Regions from separate parts of the Ureibacillus thermophilus genome, predicted to be linked through region 2. Evidence: riboswitches for the same ligand, from Rfam matches in the RefSeq annotation. Region 2 holds a riboswitch; the other holds the start of a gene.

Region 1 (8,170 bases), 1.2 Mb from region 2:
TCTCAAAGACATCACCCCATTTATATTGTTACCTTCAATAAATAATCTTTAAGAATTTCCAATAATTGTTCTTTTGAACGGTAATCAATTGTATTTAAATTCACCCCTCCATTTTTCAATATTTGCGCTATTTCGAATATTATTGATGTTTCCAGATTTGCTTTAGTAATAATATCTTTGTGTTCTTCAAACAGTTGAGAGAAATTACCTTGAAATAACACTTCACTTTGATGCATCACAATTGCTTCGTCAGCCCATTCATAGGCAAAATCAATATCGTGAGTAGAAAGAATAAGTGTTCTCCCATCACGATGAAGTTCATCTAATAGTTTCCTTATTTTCTTTGTGTAATAAATATCCAAAGATGCAGTTGGTTCATCAAAAAGGATGACTTCAGGATCCATAGCAAGCACACCTGCGATGGAAACCCGCTTTTTTTGTCCACCGCTTAAAAAATGAATCGGTTTATCTAACAACTCACCTACGTCTGTCAGAACAATTGCTTTCTCAATTAACGTCTTTCGTTCCCGTTCCGGCAACTTTAAATTATATGGTCCATAACATATGTCATCTCGAACCGTCCCATTAAACAACTGGGTTTCAGGGTTTTGAAAAACGATTCCTACCCGACGTCTTAAATTGATCAACTCTTTCCTCGAATAGGTTAATGGTTGTCCATCGATGCAAATTGTGCCGGATGTTGGTTTTAACAACCCATTTAAATGCAATAATAATGTGGACTTTCCTGCACCATTGCTGCCTAAAAGAGCAATTTTTTTTCCTCGTTCAATTCGTAGATTGATATTTTTTAAAGCCTCAGTCCCATCTTCATAACGGTAGTACACTTCGCTCAGTTCGAAAATAGTAGTACTCATTCAACCAGCTCTCCCAACGGTGAAATTAAAAGCGATAATCAATATACTGATTAACATAATGAATATCCAACGGCTTCTTGAAAATGGAATTGTTCTTGCAATAACAGCCATATAACTATTTAAACTTCTTGCATTGACTGCGTTGTTTAAATCTTTCATTTCATGGAATACCTTAACAAATAAAGCGCTAATAATAAGTCCAATCGACTTTATCGTTTTGATAGATGAACCATGTCCCAATCTTGCTTTTTGTGCAAGAAATATTGTCCTGCTTGAATCCAGAAATAAAAATATAAATCGATAGATTAATGCGATTAAATCCAACAAAACCTGCGGAACTTTCAAGCACTGTAAACCAAACAGAACATCCTGAATGGTTGTCGTTAAGATTAAGAAGTACAAGCAACTGATACTCGATAAGGAAACAGAAAATAAAGTCAAGGCCTTTTCAATACTTTCCTTCATGATTGAAATAACAACGGGACCAATGATGGATTGAAAAATTGCTCCTTCTAAAGGGCTTTCGGTAAAGCTGAGTAAAATAACCAGTATACTTGATAATAAAAAAGTGACGGGAATTAACAATAACTTCCAATATATACGAACAGGAATTTTGCCAAAAATTATGGTAATCACAACCATGATGAAAAATATGAATAAAGACGTGTATATATTTTGAAACAGGATATTAAGTATTAAAGGAATCAATGCAAATACTATTTTTTCAATCGGATGTATGTTTCTTAATGGTGAATGATAAGCGTAAAATTCCAGCATTCTCATTTCGGTATCTCAGCATTTCCGCCCCTATTCCGGCCTCTCATATATCCTATAAAATAACCGATAAACCCAGCACCGGCAGCTCCTTGCAAGACGAATAATAAACTTTCGATTTCACCACTAGGAGGTTCCCATATACTAGAAAACCAAGGTTTATAGGATTCGTTCAGCTCTGTGATCAATTCTTCCGCTTCCCCGTCTGCACCGCCGTATTCTGCATTTCCATTGAACATCAGCGGAATGCAAATCAAAGCTATCGTAATAAATAAGATAAATGCGTTATTTTTTAACATCTATTTCGCCTCCTGAGTTTTGTTTAACACTTGAAGCAACTTTAATTCATTTACGTTATATTTCACCAAGAAATTCATCACCATGACTGAAAGCAACCCTTCTACAATCGCTAAAGGAATTTGAGTAATTGCAAAGACGCTAGCGAATTTGACAAATGAAGCAAATATACCACCCACTTCAGAGGGAAAAGCAAGTGCAAGTTGAATAGATGTAATGACGTAAGTGCCTAAATCAGCTAATGAGGCAGCCAAAAAGACTGCAAATGTAAACGTTAGACCGATCTTTTGCGCCCCCTTAAATACTCCATATGCAATAAAAGGACCGGCAACAGCCATAGAAAATGCATTGGCACCAAGCGTCGTTAACCCCCCATGCGCCAATAGCAATGATTGAAACAGCAAAACAATACTACCTAGAACACTCATTACAAAAGGACCAAATAAAATCGTTCCTAAACCCACCCCGGTAGGATGAGAACAACTCCCTGTAACGGAAGGAATTTTTAAAGCGGATAAAACGAATGCGAATGCTCCGGATAAACCCAGCAATAATTTTGTCTCAGAATGATCCTTTATAAGATTGCTTATTTTCTTTAACCCTATTATTAGAAAAGGTAATGTTACGAGCCACCAAAAGACAGCCCATTCTGCCGGCAAAAAACCTTCCATGATGTGCATAGCAAAGGCAGGCTTAGGAACCAACAACAATAATGCTAAAAAATAAATTGGCTTTTTAAACGAAATGTTCATAAAAACCCTCCTAAAAAAATATATGAATAATAAAAAAACACTGCTAAAATAGCAGTGTCCCACAACAAGGCATAACGATACGCATAATGCTAGTATGATGCCTATTCGTGTACCTATCCTCGTAGGACACTACCATCCACTCCATACGGCAGGTCTCCTGGCTTAGATTCATCGCTTCAAAATCGCCTTCCCATTTTCACAGTGGCATTTGATTTTGAGCTCCTCTTCACAGTGGCGGGACCGCACTAGATTTTCACTAGTTTCCCTATTAAGCTAATTTTCATTAGCACCGTATGGAATATTCAATTGTTGAAATTTAATAGCATTGTAGCATATAGATTCAAAAATTTCTATATCTTTCTAAATAGAATTAAAAATTTGACAACTCATTTTTTCTTTCAGCCATTACAAAATGAAGATTTTTGCTTTCTTTTGTATCAAAATAGATAACCTATTTAAAATTTTTAGAAAAAAAGTAGTACAAACCGGGATTGGCTTGTACTACAAATGTTCGTATGCATTGGATTATAGCGGAATATTTCCGTGTTTTTTCTTAGGTCTTGATTCTTCTTTATTTTCAAGCATTTCTAATCCTTGAATTAACTTAATGCGCGTTTCTCTTGGATCGATGACGTCATCCACCATTCCAAGTGAAGCAGCAACGTAAGGATTTGCGAATTTTTCTTTATATTCTTCAATTTTTTCTTGGCGTGTTTTTTCTGGATCTGGGGAATTGGCAATTTCGTTTGCAAAGATGATATTTGCCGCACCCGCAGCACCCATTACAGCGATTTCTGCATTTGGCCAAGCAAATACAAGGTCGGCACCGATGGATTTAGAGTTCAATGCCACGTATGCACCGCCGTATGCTTTACGTAAAATTACAGTAATTTTTGGCACTGTTGCTTCAGAATAAGCATACAAGATTTTTGCACCGTGACGGATGATACCGCCATGTTCTTGTTTAACGCCTGGGAAGAATCCTGACACGTCTTCAAATGTAATGATTGGAATATTGAATGCATCGCAAGTGCGAATGAATCTGGACGCTTTGTCGGATGAATCGATATCAAGTCCTCCAGCTAAAGCTTTAGGCTGGTTACATACAAGCCCTACTGAATAACCTCCAATGCGTGCAAATCCAACGACGATGTTTTTCGCAAATTCTGAATGCACTTCCATGAAGGAACCTTCATCCACCACTTGCTCAATTACTTTACGAACATCATATGGACGAGTTGGTTCGATTGGCACAACGTCAATTAATTCAGGACGCCAATCATCGCCTTCTGGACGTGGCAAACGAATTGGTTTTTCTTTATAGTTTTGCGGTAAGTAGCTTAATAATCTTCTAATTTGTTGAATCGCTTCTTCTTCAGAAGGAGCACGGAAATGGGCATTACCGCTGATAGAGTTATGCACTTTTGAACCGCCTAAATCTTCTGACGATATTTTTTCTCCTGTAACCGCTTCAATTACTTTTGGACCCGTAATGAACATTTGAGAAGTTTTGTCCACCATTAAAATAAAGTCAGTAATCGCTGGTGAATATACTGCTCCACCTGCACATGGACCCATGATTACAGAGATTTGCGGAATTACTCCAGAATAAATGGAGTTACGGTAGAAAATGTGGCCATAGCCGTCTAATGAAAGTACGCCTTCTTGAATGCGGGCGCCGCCAGAGTCATTGATGCCGATGAATGGGGCACCGTTTTTCGCTGCTAAATCCATTACCGCCGCAATTTTTTTCGCGTGCATTTCGCCTAATGCACCACCGAACACTGTGAAATCTTGAGCAAATAAATATACAGGGCGGCCGTTGACTTTACCATAACCTGTTACAACGCCGTCACCAGGCCCTTTTTGTTCACCCATGCCGAAATCTGTAACACGGTGAGTAATAAATGGATTAATTTCGACAAAAGTACCTTCATCTAACAATAAATCAATTCGCTCACGGGCAGTGAGTTTGCCTTTTTCATGCTGCTTTGCAATGCGTTTGTCGCCGCCGCCTAAGTAAATCTCCCTTTTTCGGTCATACATTTCATCAATTTTATCTAGCATATCCATTATTCATTAACCCCTTTTCCATTTTTTTCATATAGTTCATATAAAACTCCAAAACTATCTTTTGGATGAATAAAGCAAGCTTCTGCACCACCGGCAGCAGGAATCGGTTCTTCTGAAAGGAGGCGAACCCCTTTTTCTTTTAATTCCGCCATTTTTTCACGAATATTCTCCACTTTGAAGCAAATGTGTTGAATTCCTTCGCCACGTTTTTGAATATGATTGTAAATGGCTCCTTCTTCGCTTAATGGCTGCAACAATTCAATATGTACGTTTCCGGCATCAATAAACGCTACACGCACATTTTGAGTTGGAACTTCTTCAATTCTTTCTAGTTTTAAACCTAACACTTCAGTATAATATTTCACTGATTCGTCTAGGTTTTTTACGGCTATCCCTATATGATCGACTTTTTCCATGATGACACCCCTTCTGTTATAGTACATAACCTATTGTAGCGAATTTGCGAAAATTACGCTACGTACTTGAGAAATTTTTCAAATTTGATAAACTAAATCTATGAAAAAAAGGAGAGAGCGAGAAAATGAGCAATAAAAAATTTCAAAAAATAGTTGTGTATGCGATGATTGCAATTATGTTACTATCCACAATCGCATTTGGATTAGCGACATTTTTCTAACAGCAAACAGCGGTTACGATTAAGTAATCGCTATTTTTTATTTTGTTAAAAAAACATTTTTTAGCCCTTTAAACTGTATCATAACAGATTTTAGAAATAATATTCAGGATACTGATAAAATTTTATGATTTCAGAAAATAGAATTGGCTCTGAATCTATAAAAAGACAAAATGTAGAATCCGCCATACTATTGCGGAGAAAATTAGTATGCGGATTCTTCATTTCATTAAACTTCATCGCAATATTCTTCAAAATAAGCCTGCAAATTCGTGATGACAGACATTACATCATGCCCTTCAATCTCATGGCGTGGGATATCCGCCACCACTTTACCATCTTTCAATAAGACAAAGGCTGGAGAGGAAGGAATGTGCTCATCTCCAAAGTGCGCGCGTGCAGCTGCTGTTGCTTCTTTATCTTGTCCAGCGAAAACGGTTACTAAATGATCTGGCCGTTTATCATAATGGATGGCGTTAGCTGCTGCAGGACGTGCAATTCCACCCGCACAACCGCATACAGAGTTGATCATAACAAGGGTTGTCCCAGGGCGTGCAAAAGCTTTTTCCACCTCTTCAGGCGTTCTTAGCTGCTCATATCCCGCCGCTTCCATTTCGGCACGGGCTGTTGTGATAATTTCTTGCATAAATAAATCGTAATCCATCATGTTATTCATTCTCCTTTCAATTATTCATTTTAGCATAGTGAACAAAAGAGTTCATAGCAAATTCGAAAAGGAAGAAATGAAATACCCATTCAATGGATTACGGTTTCAATTTAGCCATTTTCAGGGAATAGTTGGTGAATTCCTTGAGTGACCGTAAGCTTCCCTTGTAAAATTTCTTCTTCTAATCGTTTCACTAACTCTTTGTTTTCTTTCTTGCCAAAAAATGAATCGATTAAATGGTCATGAATCATGGAATAAAACCAATCGCTCGTTTGTTCCTTTCTACGGATATACCAATAACCGGATTCCTTCATCTGTTTTTCAAAGGATCCAATCATTTCCCAAACATCCTTTAGCCCGATTTTCTCATAAGATGATACCGCAAGGGCTTGAGAAAGCCATCCCGGCGTTGCTGGCTGCAACAAATGCAAAATCTTCTTGTATTCGCTAACGGTTTTTTTGGCTTTTTCCACATTATCGCCATCCGCTTTATGAACTACAATCCCATCCGCCAGCTCCATAATTCCCTTTTTCATGCCTTGCAGTTCATCTCCTGCACCGGTTAAAACAAGAAGCAAGAAAAAGTCTACCATCCCGCGCACATACGTTTCACTTTGCCCAACGCCAACCGTTTCAATAAGAATTACATCATAGCCCGCTGCTTCACAAAGCAGCATTGTCTCCCTTGTTTTCTTATGAACCCCGCCGAGAGTTCCTGCACTTGGCGATGGGCGGACAAAGGCATTTTCATGGCGGCTTAAGTTTTCCATCCGCGTTTTATCTCCTAAAACGCTTCCACCAGAAATGGTCGAACTTGGGTCAATGGCAAGTACAGCCACCTTTTTTCCCATGTCGCAAAGCATTGTACCAAAGGCTTCAATAAATGTACTTTTACCTGCCCCCGGAACACCGGTAATACCGATACGAATACTATTGCCTGTATACGGCAAAAGGTCTTGCAATAGTTTTTGGGCTAACACTTTATGATCCGGGTTGGAACTTTCAATCAACGTGATTGCTTTGGAAAGTGAAGTGCGGTTCCCTTCCCGCACTTCACTCGCTAATTGAGGTAGATCAATTTGTTGTTTTTGCTTTTTTCGGAACTTCTTTGGCGCAACATACGTCATTCCGTCATGCTTGCTTTCAATGCCCTTCATGACATGTAAAGCTGTCTCTTCAGCGCTCTTTTCATCTCTCATTCAGACACTTCCTCGTATCCTAAGCGTCGATAAATTTCTTCAATGATTTTAATTGCAGCAACAGGAATTACTGTTCCTGGTCCAAAGATTGCTGATACGCCATTGTCATATAAGAATTGATAATCTTGTGCAGGGATAACCCCGCCAACTACGACGATAATGTCTTCTCTTCCTAATTTTTTCAATTCTTCAATTAATTCAGGCACTAATGTTTTATGACCCGCAGCCAAGGAAGAAACGCCGACGCAATGAACGTCGTTTTCTACTGCCATTTGAGCCGCTTCTTGAGGTGTTAAGAACAATGGCGAAATATCCACGTCAAAGCCAAGGTCTGCATAACCCGTAGCAACTACTTTCGCACCGCGGTCATGTCCGTCTTGACCCATTTTCGCAATTAAAATACGTGGACGACGACCTTCGTTTTCTAAGAATTCATCTGTCATTTGTTTCACTTGTTCAATTAATTCATTGTCGGAGAAATTGGATGAATATACGCCAGAAATGGAGCGAATCACTGCTTGGTGGCGTCCGCATACTTTTTCGATGGCGTCGGAAATTTCTCCAAGTGTTGCACGGGCTCTAGCTGCATCTACTGCAACCGCAAGCATATTTTCTTCTCCAGTGGCAGCCGCTTTCGTTAAGCGCTCAAGATGTCTTTGCACTTCTTCTTCATTACGTTCTGCTTTAATTTTTTGAATACGTTCAATTTGTTTTTGGCGTACGAGAGTATTATCGATATCCAAAATATCGATTGGTTCTTCATAGTCTAATGTATATTTGTTTACGCCGACAATTGTTTCCTCTTTTGAATCAATTTTTGCCTGGCGTTTAGCAGCAGATTCTTCTACTTTCATTTTTGGCAAGCCTGTTTCAATGGCTTTTGCCATGCCGCCAAGGTC
Region 2 (8,170 bases):
TTGAATTATTTGTTAATGAAGGATTGTCCACAGAAGAAGCTTTCCGTAAAGCAATCTCACTATTACATGGTTCTTATGCCATTGCCCTTTTAGATAAAGAAGATTTGGATACAATTTATGTGGCGAAAAACAGATCTCCTTTACTTATCGGCGTGGGAGAAGGATTTAACGTTGTTGCTTCCGATGCATTAGCGATGCTGCAAGTGACAAATCAATTTATTGAAATCCATGATGAAGAAATTGTGCTTGTGCATAAAGACAAAGTAGAAATTTCTACTTTAGATGGCCAAAAAATTGAACGCAATCCATATACAGTCGAGCTTGATGCAAGCGATGCCGAAAAAGGAACATATCCTCATTACATGCTGAAAGAAATGGATGAACAACCTGGTGTCGTTCGAAAAATTATTCAACAATACACGAATGATGCTGGCGAATTGATCGTTGATGAAGCAATATTAACGGCATTGAAAAATGCAGATCGACTCTATATTATTGCAGCGGGCACGAGCTATCATGCAGGGCTTGTTGGGAAACAATATTTTGAAAAACTTGCATGTATTCCAGTGGAAGTGCACATTTCAAGCGAATTCGGTTATAACATTCCTTTGCTTTCTGAAAAACCGCTGTTCATCTTCATTTCCCAATCAGGGGAAACAGCTGACAGCAGACAAGTGCTTGTGAAAGTGAAAAAAATGGGCCATCCAACTTTGACGATTACAAACGTAGCAGGCTCTACTCTTTCCCGTGAAGCGGATTACACATTGCTTCTTCATGCTGGCCCTGAAATTGCAGTTGCGTCAACAAAAGCTTATATTGCACAGCTTGCAGTGCTTGCTATTGCCGCTTATGTTACTGGAAAAAGCAAAGGAAATCAGATTGATTTCGATTTAAAAACAGAACTTGCCATCGCTGCAAATGCAATTCAGTCTATTGTCGATTCTAAAGAGGAATTGCATAAAATCTCAAAAGAGTATTTAGAAACTACGCGAAATGCCTTCTTTATCGGACGCAATATCGATTATTATGTAAGTTTGGAAGGCGCTCTAAAACTAAAAGAAATTTCATATATCCAAGCGGAAGGTTTTGCCGGCGGGGAGTTGAAGCATGGAACAATTGCGTTGATTGAAAAAGGAACGCCTGTCTTTGCCCTTGTTACGCAAGAGCCAGTGGCATTAAACATCCGCGGCAACGTAAAAGAAGTGGTAACCCGTGGAGCCAATGCATGCGTGATTTCCATGGAAGGTCTAGATGAGCACGATGACCGCCTTGTCATTCCGAAAGTTCATCAATTGCTAACGCCGATGGTTTCTGTCGTGCCACTCCAATTTATTAGCTACTATGCAGCTCTTGACCGCGGCTGCGATGTCGACAAACCACGAAACTTAGCAAAATCCGTAACCGTAGAATAAATAAAGTAATCAAAAAAGGGGGCGTCTGAAAAGTTGAGACGTCCCCTTTGCGGCTTTAGCTAGTGCTTCGCCGCAGATAAATTGCGACAAGGAGGCGCGTTTTGTGTCCACCGCAGGGAAAGTTTTTAAGAGGATATTACTATAAGAAGTAAGGCTGTTCAGAAAGTGTTCGACTTTCTGGACAGCCTCGTTTTTTATTTTAAAATTATTTCATCTACTGAATAATTTTCAACTTATATTCACATAGTTTTCCTGAGAATAGAGTGAAAAATTTTTAGTACGAACATTTTTTCAGAGGTTTTTCATATTGCTTATTTACACTTCTATTAAAAATCAATATGAACAGGAGAAGATGTATGAAATATTTGAAATTATTGATGGCACTAACATTCTTTTTTACACTGATTTCTACGTCTAGTTACATTGCATTTGCCGATGATGATTTTGGGAAGCATCATGAGCATTACGAATGGGAGTATGGCAAAAAAGAACATATAGACGATCGCTATGAAGATGCAGGAGAAATGATTGGCTGGGGAACCGTTATCACATTTGCAGTGGCTGGGTTAATATTTCCAATGAGAAGATTAACAAAACCGATGATTACGACATTTCCGTCAATTAAGCAATTTTATATATCGATCACGAAATTTTTAGGTAAATACCACATACTGATTGGAATTGCCACTCTCATTTTAGGTATCAGTCACGGAATTCTCATGTACCTTCATGAAGGAAGATTAGAAGATGAAGGGGTAAGTGGGTTAGTATCAATAATTGTATTTACAATAGCTGGTGTTATTGGGTTGATGTTATTTAAAAATAAAAAGGTTAAAAGCTTACGAACAACACATATGACGTTAATCGCTTTTTCAATAGTTATTGGTCTTTTCCATATTTTCATTTCCTAAAAATGTGAATTTAGTTGAGATCTCATTTGATTCGACAAGATTAACAATAAGTCGCAACTAAAAAAGCCTTGATACAGCCCAATTCTTGCTGTAACAAGGCTTCTTCTTTATTAAGATAAAGTATAGGATTTAGTATCAAAAGGAATTTCCTTCACATCGTTCAGCTTGTTAACGTAAAGAGCCATAGCATGGGCAACGTTTGATAGAAGGCCGATAAATTTGAATAATAAATCGCTAACCGGGTTTTCTTTATGTACATGATACAAGGCGCGGTAAACAAGCTTTGCATCATTTCTCACACGATGCAAATGTAGTGCTGCCAGACATCCTTGTGGTATGACGAAATGTTTCATTGCTTCGCCCACTTGTCCGCTATAATAGTCGTACCGTGAGCTTAACCATTCAACATCTTCTTCCGTGATAGCCAGGTTGCCCCGAACAGAACCATTGGCGTGATACGTTAATTGCTGCAGGCGAATAAGATCATCTTTTATAATTTGTTCATGCTCTTTGGTTAAATAGGGAATCACCATGCCAATGCTGACAGTTAAAGCATCTGAAAGCACTTCATAATCCACTTTGCAGCTTTTTTCTTTCATATAGCTATAACAAATATAACGTAAATCTTTTTTCATTGAATTTTACTCCTTCACTATGTTAATACATCAACAGGCATCATCTGTTTTTTCTTCGTTAAAGGTTCTTGATAAATGATGGATTTCACCTGAAATGTTTTGGCAATATTTTCAGTATTTAACGCGTCAGAAGGGGCATTATAAGCCACAAACTTTCCATTTTTTAAAAAAATACATTGGTCACAAATGCGGGTAGCTAAATTGATATCATGAATGGCTGCTATGACCGTTTTTCCTTCCTGTACGAGAGAATGAAGAATGTCCGTTACAATGACTTGATAGTAAATATCTAAGTCAGAAGTCGGTTCATCTAATAGTAAAATATCTGTTTCTTGAGCAATGGCTTTTGCTAAATAGACAAGCTGCCGTTCTCCTCCAGATAAAGAAGGGACAAATCGATGTTTCAAATGGCTGATGCCGACTTGCTCCAACGCTTTTTTGACGGCCAGCTGATCGGCTTTCATCCAGCGGGAAAACCGTTTTTTGTGTGGATAACGCCCCATTTCGACCACTTGTTGCACAGTAAAATTCGTTTCTAATGTGGTCGTTTGGGGCATATAGGTGATGCGTTTGGCGATTTCCAAAGGTTTCAGCTGTCGAAGGGACCGATTAAAAATTTTAATGTCTCCGCTATCAATCCGATTAATGCCGGCCAAACATTTTAATAAGGTAGATTTTCCCGTTCCATTCGGTCCAATGAGGGCAATAAACTTCCCTTTTTCAACAGTGAAGGAAAGGTTATTAAAAATGGTTCGGGCATTCCGATGAAAGGTTAAAGATTGAATTTCAAGAGCCGCTTCATTCATAAAAGTCCCTCCATTTTTTTCTGGCGCAATATTAAGAAAATAAAATATGGAGCGCCTAAGAATGCAGTAATGATCCCAATTTGAATTTCAGCTGGGCGAATAACGAGGCGCGCGATTAAGTCAGCCAATGTTAAAAATAATGCACCACCTATCAGACTGGTTGGTATCAAATAACGATGGGTTGGCCCAATCAACAAGCGAATCATATGAGGAACAATTAAGCCGACAAATCCAATGGCGCCAGTCAAAGAGACGCAAACCCCTGTTAATAAAGAAGCGCTAATTAATAAAATGGTGCGTGTCCGTTGCACATGGATGCCCAAGTTTTTCGCTTCCTCTTCCCCAAGCAATAAAATATCCAACTGCTTGCGGTAGCTGAATATGAGAATATTGCAAAGGATAAAAGGGAGGATTAACAGCTTTACATCATCCCAATCCCGTCCATTTAAATTGCCCATAAGCCAGTATAGAATTTGCTGCAATTGGCCGTAGCTCGCGTATGTAATAATAAGAGAACTGCAAGCGGAAATGAACGAACTGATGGCGACCCCTGTTAAAAGAAGAGTTAACATGGATGTTTTGCCGTTTGATGTAGAAATGATATAGACAAGAAGCAAAGTGAGGAGAGCCCCTAAAAAACCAAAGACAGGAACAAAAAAGGTACTGATATGGGATAATCCAAAATAAATAGCAATGACTCCTCCTAAAGAGCCTCCTGATGAGATGCCAATGATGCCCGGTTCTGCCATCGGATTGCGGAATAAGCTTTGCATGACCACCCCACACACAGCTAAACTGGCACCAACAATGCTTGCTACAATGACACGTGGCAAGCGAATATAAAGCAAAATCTGTTCAAAGGTAGAGTCCGTTTCAAAATAGAAAAAAGGAAGTTTCGCCAAAAAAACTTGAACGGTTTCAAAAAAGGGAATCGTCACGCCACCGAAACTCGTGGCGATGACGATACTGAATAGAAATAATATAAAACTGGCGATAAAAAAGACGGGCATTTTCAGTTGCTTCATCTTTTGTTACTCCTTAGATAAAATCGCAGCCATTTCTTCTGCTCCTTCGATTACATAGTGGGAGGCAGTGGTTACATTGGCGCTGTCTAGCACATAAATCTTATTGTTTTTAATAGCTGGCACGTCTTTTAGTGCAGGGTCTTTTTTCCATTCTGTTACGAAAGCCGGCTCCCCATTGTTTGTAGTAGACCCCCAGGCAGTTGTAAAAATCACATCTGGTTTTAATTGAACCAATACCTCTTTTGAAATTTCCGGGTAGTCAGGGTAGGATTCGCCTACAATCCCCGCTTCCGATACAACATTAATTCCGCCGGCTAATTTAATCATTTCACCGATTGTGGTATTGTCTGTCACACTGGAGGAGTATTCCGTGTAATAAAGAACGCGGGGTTTATTTTCTTTTTTGTCCGCTTTTTCTTTTAATGCATCGATTCGTTTTTGAATATCCGAGATTAAGTTATTCGCTTTTTCTTGTTCTCCGACAATTTTCCCCAGCGTTTCAACGGTTTTTAAAATACCTTCAAAGGAAGTGTCATCGATGACTTGGAATGTTGTAATTCCGGCATTTTCTAATTGATTCAATACATCTGGATTAACGTAAGAAGGAATAATCACTAAATCTGGCTTTAATGCTAAAATTTGCTCGGCTGTTACGGTTTCAAATTTCGTTTCAATTGAATCGGTTTTGCCTGCAACATTGGAAATCGCTGGATCACTAGAAATCGCTGTGACGCCTACAAGATTTTCAGAAGGTACTAAATCCACCAGCAATTCATCGACAGCTAAAGCAGTCGAAACAATACGTTTCGGTTTTTCCGAAATGGTAATTTCCTTACCACGGCCATCTGTCACCGTCAGCGGATAAGCCGATTGTTTAGCTTGTTCGGATGGTTGATTTGTCGAATTTTCATCATCATTATTGGCAGTATCGGTATTACAAGCTGTTAAAAATAATAAAAGCAATATGGGTAGTAGCAATTTGGTGAATTGATTCATCACAAATCTCCTTTTCTATAAAATTTTTTATATGTTTAGTGTGGCCACACATTAAACCAAAATAAAAAGCCTATATCCCAAGTGGGAATACAGGCGTGAAAGCGTTAAAAAGCACAAAAAAGCATAACTTGCTTGCACCCGTTCTTTTCCCACCCGAAAAGACGTTTGCAAAGTGTTTAAGCAGGCTTCCTGACTCGGACTTCCTCTTACTCCTAACCCTTCCCGAATGTAACATTCAGTGGTTACTGTTAGTTTCATCCATCCTCACAGTAGCGGGGGCTGTACTAGATTTTCACTAGTTTTCCTTTTACCTCTTCCAAGAAGAGCACTTAAACACCCTCGATATGAAATTAACTATAATCTAGCATAAATCATTTAATAAATGCAATAGTATAACAAAACTTTACATGATTGCACCACATCGGATATACTAATCAGCAGTTTTTCTTTTTGGGAGGGAAGATATCTATGGCAAAAGACTGGCGTTATATTAGTTATCCGTTTATGCGGGAGAAAAGTTGCTTGGTAGATTATGAAATTATGACAGACAGCTTAACGACAAAAATAGGAGATTGCATAAGTGTAAGCAAAAATGAACATAAGTTTGAAGAAATCACTCAAATTTTAAGAAAAATCCAACCGTTAGCTTATCATGCAAATGGATCTGTAAGAGGTCGTTTAGCGATTACAGAAGAAGATTTAATGTGGCTGGAATCTGTATATGATGATTTTGTCGAACGAGCAGGCGAGACAAATAAGCAATTCGTTTTGCCACAAGGTTCTGAGTTGGCGACGCGATTGCATATTTGTCGAAGTGAAGCGAAAAAGAGCTATCGTGCTTTACACAAAGTAAGCGAAGAGAGAGAAGTGCCGGAAATTTTGTTTCAGTTTTTAGGACTTTTAGCGAATGTATTTTTTGTAATGGCAATTGAAGCGAATAAATTAACTAAAACCGAAGAAATCCCTTTTATCAGCAAATCTTATGGAAAAACTAAATAAATAGTTTATAGATAGCCCAAATTTATATATATGGCAAGTTAGTTAAGAGAATACTAGATGAAAACGATTTGTAAATATTTTAGATTTACTTTTTAAGATTGTAAGCATGAATTTTATATGATAACATACACTATATATTGTGTAGTTTAAAATTTAATAACACAAAATGTTGAGTATAAAGTTATGGTGGTAATTTTTAATACCTTAATAGGGAATCCAGTGAGAATCTGGAGCTGCCCCCGCAACTGTAAGTGTGGACGAATTAGCAAACCACTGTATCGATTTACTGAAAGGTGACGATACGGGAAGGGCTATAGTAGGAGGATACACGAGCCAGGAGACCTGCCATACTTTGTAGTTTCTATTCTTCGGGGTGTGAGAAGGAGAAACGATAGGAAAAGATATATTTTACATATGTTTTATTTCTGTCGTATTCTTCCTTTTTCCGTCTATTCCCCGAGAATGACGGATTTTTTATTTTTAGGGAGGAATTAAGGTGACAAGAAATCAAAGTATTGAACAGGAAACACTTTCTGAATTCATCGATCGTATTTTTAATGATTTCAAGTTGGCATCAGACCAATACAAAGAGAAGATTCGAAAAGCAGGAGTAACCAATCCATTCGATGAGAGAGATGCAGATATTTTAATTAAGTATGCTCTTGAAAATATTGATGAAGCAAATACAGAATGGACCTATATTGCAGCAAGAATTTTTTTACAAAATCTTTATTATAAAGCAGCAAGAAACAGAGGATATGAATTTAATCATAATCGTACTTATGGATCGTTTTATGATTTGATTCGGATATTGACCGAAAAAGGAATCTATTCCGAAAAGTTATTAATGAAATATACAAAACAAGACATTGAGTATTTTGAATCAGTTATTGAACCTAAACAGGATTTGTTATTTACATATCCAGCTATTCTATCTTTGGCAACCCGTTATTTAGCAAAGGATTATGAGAAAAATGTTTATGAATTGCCACAAGAACGCTGGATGATTATTGCGATGTACCTTATGCAAGACGAAGATAAATCCATGAGAAATGAGTATGTAAAAGAAGCGTATTGGGCTTTAAGCAATCTGTATATGACTGTTGCGACCCCAACACTTGCAAATTCCGGAAAAACACATGGGCAGTTATCTAGCTGCTTTATTGATACTGTAAATGATAGCTTACAAGGAATCTATGATAGTAATAGCGATGTTGCCCAGCTTTCTAAAAATGGAGGCGGTATCGGTGTTTATATGGGGAAAATTCGTGCAAGAGGTAGTTCCATCAAAGGATACAAGGGCATGTCAAGTGGTGTTATACCATGGATTAAGCAATTAAATAATACAGCAGTCAGTGTTGATCAGCTTGGTACAAGAAAAGGCGT

The links. A riboswitch is a leader RNA that binds a small molecule or an ion and turns the genes downstream of it on or off. The one in region 2 is predicted to bind cobalamin.
Region 1: it holds a riboswitch for cobalamin, as region 2 does, so the genes downstream of both, DKZ56_RS09680 (energy-coupling factor ABC transporter permease) here and DKZ56_RS03630 (ABC transporter substrate-binding protein) in region 2, are expected to answer to the same signal.

The regions. Positions count from the first base shown of each region.
Region 1 covers NZ_CP036528.1:1,955,119-1,963,288, reverse strand. The annotation lists gene cobJ (precorrin-3B C(17)-methyltransferase) at 1-12, opposite strand, end outside; gene DKZ56_RS09695 (energy-coupling factor ABC transporter ATP-binding protein) at 21-875, opposite strand; gene cbiQ (cobalt ECF transporter T component CbiQ) at 876-1,658, opposite strand; gene DKZ56_RS09685 (energy-coupling factor ABC transporter substrate-binding protein) at 1,655-1,948, opposite strand; gene DKZ56_RS09680 (energy-coupling factor ABC transporter permease) at 1,949-2,698, opposite strand; cobalamin riboswitch at 2,829-3,007, opposite strand; gene DKZ56_RS09675 (acyl-CoA carboxylase subunit beta) at 3,224-4,771, opposite strand; gene mce (methylmalonyl-CoA epimerase) at 4,771-5,187, opposite strand; gene prli42 (stressosome-associated protein Prli42) at 5,313-5,408, shown strand; gene DKZ56_RS09660 (BrxA/BrxB family bacilliredoxin) at 5,635-6,072, opposite strand; gene meaB (methylmalonyl Co-A mutase-associated GTPase MeaB) at 6,183-7,271, opposite strand; gene scpA (methylmalonyl-CoA mutase) at 7,268-8,170, opposite strand, start outside.
Region 2 covers NZ_CP036528.1:734,771-742,940, forward strand. The annotation lists gene glmS (glutamine--fructose-6-phosphate transaminase (isomerizing)) at 1-1,412, shown strand, start outside; gene DKZ56_RS03610 (hypothetical protein) at 1,769-2,323, shown strand; gene DKZ56_RS03615 (ATP:cob(I)alamin adenosyltransferase) at 2,434-2,958, opposite strand; gene DKZ56_RS03620 (ABC transporter ATP-binding protein) at 2,976-3,764, opposite strand; gene DKZ56_RS03625 (FecCD family ABC transporter permease) at 3,761-4,789, opposite strand; gene DKZ56_RS03630 (ABC transporter substrate-binding protein) at 4,796-5,785, opposite strand; cobalamin riboswitch at 5,948-6,133, opposite strand; gene DKZ56_RS03635 (hypothetical protein) at 6,254-6,784, shown strand; cobalamin riboswitch at 6,951-7,148, shown strand; gene DKZ56_RS03640 (ribonucleoside-diphosphate reductase subunit alpha) at 7,326-8,170, shown strand, end outside.